Linked DNA regions of Desulfosporosinus acidiphilus SJ4. The protein of the gene in region 2 interacts with the protein of the main gene of each other region in a pairwise test. Links are inferred from orthologs where the notes say so. Each region holds a gene or a part of one and is shown on either strand. Other genes may lie near its edges.

Evidence for each region.
Region 1: the proteins of DESACI_RS16815 (region 2) and def interact in binary tests that used the Escherichia coli proteins (3 or more experiments, as listed by UniProt). The link is inferred for Desulfosporosinus acidiphilus SJ4 from one-to-one orthologs.

Annotation. Positions count from the first base shown.
Region 1 is NC_018068.1:3,841,678-3,845,088, forward strand. What follows is about bases 720-3,411. They hold def (peptide deformylase), read right to left. Parts: upstream 2,446-3,411; coding sequence 1,993-2,445; downstream 720-1,992. Other genes in these bases: DESACI_RS17595 (zinc metallopeptidase), read right to left, coding at 720-829; fmt (methionyl-tRNA formyltransferase), read right to left, coding at 923-1,882; priA (replication restart helicase PriA), read right to left, coding at 2,512-3,411. In the rest of the region: 16S rRNA (cytosine(967)-C(5))-methyltransferase RsmB, read right to left, coding at 1-150; more of DESACI_RS17595, read right to left, coding at 143-719. UniProt on the Escherichia coli protein: Removes the formyl group from the N-terminal Met of newly synthesized proteins. Requires at least a dipeptide for an efficient rate of reaction. N-terminal L-methionine is a prerequisite for activity but the enzyme has broad specificity at other positions.
Region 2 is NC_018068.1:3,679,038-3,683,429, reverse strand. The notes cover bases 1,302-4,254. They hold DESACI_RS16815 (aspartate-semialdehyde dehydrogenase), read left to right. Parts: upstream 1,302-2,259; coding sequence 2,260-3,249; downstream 3,250-4,254. Other genes in these bases: dapG (aspartate kinase), read left to right, coding at 3,323-4,254; DESACI_RS16820 (dipicolinate synthase subunit B), read left to right, coding at 1,578-2,165; dpsA (dipicolinate synthase subunit DpsA), read left to right, coding at 1,302-1,559. In the rest of the region: dapB (4-hydroxy-tetrahydrodipicolinate reductase), read left to right, coding at 1-562; more of dpsA, read left to right, coding at 648-1,301; more of dapG, read left to right, coding at 4,255-4,392.

The sequences.
Region 1 (3,411 bases), 160 kb from region 2 along the record:
CCCATTCACCAAGAGCGTAATAAATTGACGTTCCCGCGGGTCTGACAATTTAGCAAGGGTTCTCTGTAGTAAAAGATTGGCATAAGCCCCTTCAACCTCAACACGGGTCAGAATTTGGGCAGCCATCCCGCGCGCTGTTTCTCTAGTCATCCCTTCTACCCTGGGCAATGATGATAAAGCGTGCCAACTGGAGCACCGCTGCTAATGCCGCGGCGACATAGGTCAAGGCAGCGGCATTTAAAACAGAACGAGCGCCGCGGACTTCATCACTTCCCAGTAATCTTCCTTCCTGCAAGAGACCTAACGCCCTGTGGCTGGCGTTAAATTCCACCGGCAAAGTAATTAATTGAAATAGAACAGCCAAGGAAAAAAACAAGATTCCCAACTGCAGCAGCCAGCCGAAGCTAGGCATAAACAATCCGACGAGAATTAACAGCGGTCCGGCCCCGCTGCCAAAATTGGCTGCCGGGACAAAGGATGACCTGAGCTGTAAAGGTACATATCCTGAGGAATGCTGTAGGGCATGCCCCGTTTCATGAGCCGCAACCGCTACTGAAGCCAGAGAATTCCCATAATACACGTCCTCACTCAAACTAATAACTCTTGTACGGGGATCATAGTGATCTGAAAGGTTTCCCCGAATAGCCTCCACATTGACATCGTATAGCCCTCTGCTATTTAAGAGTGCTCTTGCGGCTTGAGCGCCGGTAAGTCCTGACTGAGCTCGGATTTTAGAGTAGTGGTTATATGCTGATGATATTTTATATTGTGCATAGAGTGACAATAGAATCGCCGGAATCAAAAGAACCATTGTAGGATCCCAGAACATAGCTTAACCTCCTTTTTATTCTAAGTACAGGATCTAAGGAAGAGTGAACTCGTTAAGCTAAAGAACTAAAGAACAAACTCCCGGTAAGTTCGTTTAAGTGAACTTTTCTCCCGCCTGACCGTGCCTTCCATTCAGAAAATCCCGCGCGGACATAGGACGCTTACCTGCGGGCTGCACCTCTGCAATCCAGAGAAGGCCATCTCCCGTTTGAACAAGCAGCCCTTCTTCCAACACCTCGAGAATTTGGCCCACCTCAGCGTTCGAACCCTGAAATGAGTTTTCTTTCTCCGCCGCCCTTTGCCCAGAGAATACTGTGCTCCGCCAGACCTTAAATTGCTCCTCTCGAAATAACGCGAAAGCACCAGGCCAAGGATTTAAGCCTCTGATTTGGTTATGCAGTTCAACAGCTGATCGAGTCCAGTCAATTCGTTCATGGTCGCGATTCAGAAGGGGTGCATAATTGGATTTTCCTGATTGGGCTGTGGCGGTTAGAGTACCTTGTTCTAACTCCCGCAGCGTTTGAATCAATAACTCTCCTCCCAGAAGCGCTAATTTATCATGAATTTCTCCCATAGTATCTTTTTGGGAAATTTTAATTTCACGTTTCAATAACATATCTCCGGTATCCAGCCCTTCATCCATGAGCATCGTCGTTACACCGGTATACTCTTCGCCGTTGATAATTGCCCAATGAATGGGGGCCGCTCCGCGATAAGAAGGAAGCAGGGAGGCATGTACATTAATGCATCCTCTGGAAGGCAAGTCTAAAATCTCCTTGGAGAGAAGCTGCCCGTAAGCGACGACAATAATACATTCCGGAGCTAACTCACGCAAACATTGGATACCCTCAGGTGTCTTAATCTTAGCAGGTTGGAAAATCGGCAGATTTAATTCTTCAGCCGCAGATTTTACTGGGCTGGGTTTCAACTTTTTCCCGCGGCCTGCCGGGCGATCCGGTTGAGTGAAGACCCCCACAATCTCATGTCCATGACCGGCCAGGGCCCGCAGAGAAGGTACGGCAAAATCAGGTGTTCCCATGAAAACAATACGCATACCAATTCTCCTTTTTAGAGAAGTTCGAGACTCGAAACCTTCTATGTTATATCATTTCAATTTTGCAAGCTGATGTGTCTGCGTATCCGACAGACCTGTACAGCCTTGACTTATTTTCGATAGGTCTTTTTAGCTAAATCAACAAACAAAATTCCTTCAAGATGATCGATCTCATGCTGCAAGGCCCGGGCCATCAAACGGTCAGCATGAATATCCACCATTTTTCCTTCCCGATTTAATCCCTGAACATGAACTTTCGCCGCCCGCACAACATCCCCTGTCATATCGGGAACGCTGAGACAGCCTTCCTCGGCAAGAGATTCTCCCTCTTTTTCCAAGATTACTGGATTAACCAGTTCAAGCAAAACGTCCCCTACTTTAACCACCACGACTCTCTTGGAAACTCCTATCTGTGGTGCTGCTAAACCCACCCCGTCTGCGGCTATCATCGTATCAACCATGTTATCCAAAAGCTTAATAATTGAAGGATTAATCTCTTTGACCTCTTTTGCTTTCTCCCGTAATATATCTGCACCAATTTCAACAATCTGATAAACTGCCATGATTAATACCCCTTTCTTCCAAGAAACTTATTTCTGTCTATCTTGATCAATAATTAACCATAAACCTTAATTCGTCAGCGGGTCTGCCTCGATATTTAATATAATACCATTGCTCGCCGAACTTTTGAAAAAATCTTGAATTCCCTGATGTACAAGTTCTCTCAGTTCCTCAATAATGATCCCACGAACCGATATTTGCCACCGCCATTGGTTTTTCACTCTGGCCATAACAGCTTGAGCCGGCCCAAGGATATCTAAATCAGTATTTCCAAATTTAGGATCTTGCATTCTTCCCCTCAAGCAAGCCCCCAAGCTATTGGCCCCTAAGATAACTCGTTCCTCTTTTTCATGAAGCAGCAAAACGCGAATGATATGCGTAAAGGGAGGATATTTGCGCCCTTTGCGATAGCGAATCTCTTCCCAAAAAAAACCTTCGAAATCATGGTGAGCAGCCTTTTCGATAGCGCTGTCTCCGGGAGAATAGGTTTGAATCACTACTTCGCCCGGCTTCACACTTCGTCCCGCCCTGCCGGCAACTTGCGTCAAGAGCTGAAAAGTCCGCTCTTTGGCTCTGAAATCCGGCATGTTCAGCATTTGATCGGCGGCTATAACCCCCACTAAGGTCACATTGGGAAAATCCAATCCTTTGGCCATCATTTGGGTTCCTACAAGAATTGACGCTTTTTGCTGGCGAAAACTCTCTAAAATAGTTGTATGCGCTGCATGGTTTCGTGTTGTATCAAAATCTAACCGCAGAATCGACGCTTCCGGCAATAATCCTTGAAGTTCCTCTTCAACCCTTTGAGTACCTTGGCCGAAAAATCGGATATAGCGGCTCCCGCAATGAGGGCACGTCAATGGCGGCTGCTCTTTATGATCACAATAGTGGCAGCGCATGGACTGTCCTTGACTGTGATAGGTTAGAGCCACATCACAGTTTGGGCAGTTTACCACATAGCCGCATTC
Region 2 (4,392 bases):
ATCGGTCTTAAAGAATGCCAAAACTGCAATTCTTGCCGGGGTTGTTCCAGTCATTGGGACTACTGGCTTGGATGAAGCTGAATTAGAAGAGATACGGACTCTGGCAGTAAAGGAAAGTGTGGGGGCTTTCATTGCACCAAATTTTTCTATCGGAGCACTTTTAATGATGAGATTTGCCAGAGAAGCAGCTAAATATTTCCCTCATGTCGATATTCTTGAACTGCATCATGATCAGAAGCTTGATGCCCCCTCAGGAACAGCCATAAAAACGGCCGAACTGATCTCGGAAGTGCGCCCTCCCATGGTTCAGGGACACCCCAATGAATATGAGAAAATCCCAGGAGCACGTGGTGCTGATCTAGGAGGAATTCATATTCATTCGGTACGTTTGCCGGGATTAATTGCTCATCAAGAGGTATTATTTGGAGGTTTAGGACAAGCTTTAACAATCCGGCATGATGCCTATACCAGAGAGACCTATATGCCGGGGATAATGCTTGCCATACGCAAAGCTGCTGACTTAACTGAACTTGTAGTAGGCCTTGAGAATTTCCTCGATTAGGTAATGATCACGCGTAACCGCTGCTCTTCTTCCCTCATATAATGAATAGTAGTCAATGGGACACTGTCTCAAAGGGGGCATAAAGATGAGTGCGGGTCTGAAAGGAATTCGTGTGGCGGTAATTGGGGGTGATGATCGGGAACTGTTTTTGATTCCCGAACTTCAAAAACAGGGGGCCTACATAGTCGGGGTCGGATTTGAAAAGGCTTCACCCAACCCGGGAGTGACACTTGTATCATCCCTTCTCGAAGCGGTTGGTCAAGTGGATGTGTTGCTTTTTCCAATGTTCGGCACCGATGAACGTGGGACAGTTAAAGCCAAATACTCTGCTTCGCCAATCGTGCTGAATAAAGAGGTGCTTCAGGCTATTCCGACACGCGTTCCGCTGATTATTGGCTTTGCGCGTCCGGCTTTGAAATCAGCAGCAGAAAACATGGGAATCCAGTTAGTGGAAACGATATACCTTGATGAACTTGCTATCCTTAATTCTATCCCTTCAGCAGAAGGAGCTATTCAGATGGCCATGGAGGCCACGAACATAACGATTCACGGAAGTGAAAGTTTTGTTCTGGGATTAGGTCGAACCGGCTGGTCCTTAGCGAGAATGCTCCAGGGCATTGGCGCAAACGTCAGTGGGGTTGCCCGTAAGCCAACCGATTTAGCCCGTGCTGTAGAGATGGGACTCAAACCAGTTCATTTTGCGGATCTAGAAGAAGAGATTGGGCGTGCAGAGATTATTTTCAACACAGTTCCTCATCTCATCTTAGACCGTGTTATGTTGGAAAAGGTGGCAAGAGATGTGGTAATCGTCGATTTGGCTTCTATTCCGGGCGGAACTGATTTTGAATTTGCCCAATTATTGGGCCTCAAAGCAATCCTTGCTCCGGGTCTCCCTGGTATTGTAGCACCCAAATCTGCCGGCAGAATTCTCGCTCAAATTTATCCGCAACTTATTCTTCGTCACTTGACCACCACGATTGCCAATGTTCAGTCTTAAATGTGGAGGTGCGAAGGGATGCAGTTTGACGGGTTAAAAATTGGTTTTGCTCTTACCGGATCACATTGTATGTTGCATGAAGTAGTCAAGGTCATGAAACGTTTAGCAGATGAAGGAGCGGTCGTGACACCAATTGTCTCCTATTCTGTAGATACTATGGACACTCGCTTCGGCAAGGCCGAGGATTGGAAAGGCCAGTTTAAGGAAATAACGCAGAAGGATATTATTCACACGATCCCTGAAGCCGAGCCAATTGGTCCTAAGAAAATGTTTGATTGTGTGGTAATAGCCCCATGTACGGGCAATACTCTCGCAAAGCTAGCCAACGGGATCACGGATACTCCTGCTCTCATGGCTGCTAAATCCCACCTTCGCAATCAAAGTCCAGTAGTACTTGCTATATCAACTAATGATGGACTGGGACTTAACGCTCGTAATATCGGAACACTGCTCATTACCAAAAATGTTTATCTCGTACCCTTTGGTCAAGATAATCCTGCCATTAAAGCAAATTCATTAGTAGCACATATGGATAGAATTCCAGATACCATACTAATGGCACTTGAAGGAAAACAGATTCAGCCAGTCCTGTGGGATTATCGATAATATTATGATTATATTAAGTAAAGGTATCAGGTGCCTTGTTCAAGACAAGGCACCGCCCTGATAAGCCTTTTACTTACTAAGGAGGAAAATTTGTATGTCAAATGTAGCAATTGTTGGTGCAACCGGTGCAGTCGGGCAGGAATTCTTAAAAATTCTTGCCGAACGTCATTTTCCTGTTGAAGAACTGAGACTATTGGCAACGAAACGATCTGCCGGAAAACGGGTGACCTGGCAAGGGCGTGAACTAGAGGTTCAGGAGACAACTCATGAGAGCTTCAAGGGTATCGATATCGCACTTTTCGCAGGCGGTTCTGCAAGTACGGAATATGCACCTTCTGCCGTAAAAAGCGGAGCAGTGGTTATCGATAACAGCAGTGCTTTTCGTCTTGATCCGGAGGTTCCGCTGATTGTCCCTGAGGTAAACCCAGAGGATGTAAAAGGCCATAAAGGGATTATAGCAAACCCTAATTGCTCCACGATTATCATGGCTGTAGCCCTAAAGCCAATTTTTGATATAGCCGGTATACGGCGTGTCGTCGTATCCACATATCAGGCCGTTTCCGGAGCAGGGCGTGAGGGTATTGAGGAATTGGAAGCAGAGGTTAAAGCTTGGTCGAAGGGTGATGGAATGACTCCCGCTGTTTTCCCTTACCAAATTGCCTTTAATCTTATTCCCCGCATTGATGTATTCCAAGAAGGAGATTACACTAAAGAAGAGTGGAAAATGGTTAAAGAAACACAAAAGATTTTCCATGCCCCGAATATGGCAATTACAGCTACCACCGTGCGGGTGCCGGTCTTCCGCAGTCATTCGGAATCAATTAATGTCGAAACTGAAAAACTCGTCAGCGTCACTGAAATTCGGGAGGCTTTAAGTCAAGCGCCGGGCGTTATCGTCGATGATGATCCTAGCAATGATCGCTACCCCATGCCGTGGTTCAGCGCAGATACGGACGAAGTTTATGTTGGCCGTTTGCGTAAAGACTTTTCGATTGCTCAAGGGATTAATATGTGGGTTGTGGGAGATCAAATTCGTAAAGGTGCGGCCACTAACGCAGTGCAAATTGCGGAACTGCTGCTGTAATAATTCGAGGCACGAGAAACATAAAATTTGATGGGTAAGGTTCGAATATCGAACCTCGAAAGAGGGGATTGGTTTGCGGATATTGGTTCAGAAGTTCGGGGGGACTTCTGTAGCGACACCGGAGCGCAGGTCGCAAGTGGTGTCCAAAGTTTCAGAAGCAGTTCACAGCGGGTATTCACCAGTTGTTGTCGTATCGGCGATAGGCCGATCCGGGGATCCCTATGCCACGGATACCTTTCTGAATATGGTTAAAGGAATTTATTCGGATTTACCGAAACGGGAATTAGATTTATTAATGAGCTGCGGTGAAGTTATTTCCGGGACTGTGCTGGTAAGCACCTTGAATAGTATGGGCTTTGAAGCGGTACTTTTTACCGGAGCTCAAGCCGGGATTATTACAAACAATGATTATGGGGATGCCAGGATTGTCCGAGTCGAACCGGGAGCTATTTTAGAACAGTTGAGTGAGGGTAAAGTTGTAGTAGTAACCGGTTTTCAGGGCATAACAGAAGATGGTCAGATAACGACTCTCGGGCGCGGAGGAAGCGACACCACGGCATCGGCCTTGGGGGTTGCCTTAGAAGCAGAAACCATCGATATCTACACCGACGTCGATGGCATCATGACGGCAGATCCACGAATCGTTGAAGATGCGCGAATTATTGATACCGTTACTTATAATGAAATTTGCCAATTAGCATATCAAGGAGCCAAAGTGATTCATCCTAGGGCCGTGGAAATTGCGATGCAGCGCAACATTCCCCTGAGGATAAAATCTACGTTTTCCGATGCACCGGGGACATTAGTCACGAATATGCACCCTGATCGAGGAGTTGGGACGGATATAACCAATGACCGGATTATTACTGGGATTGCTCATACCCCCAATGTCACGCAAATCAGAGTTTTGACGAAGGATGCTCCGGATCTGCACCTCACAGTTCAACGGATTTTTAAAGCAATGGCTCTTGCTGATATAAGTGTGGATTTTATTAGTGTTCAGCCTGAAGTAGTATTATTTACGGTTTCTGATGAAGTTGCCGCAAAGGGCGTTAAAATTTTGAAAAACACGGGATTTGAGCCGGAAGTTATCCCAAGCTGTGCGAAAGTATCCATAATTGGAGCAGGAATTGCCGGGGTACC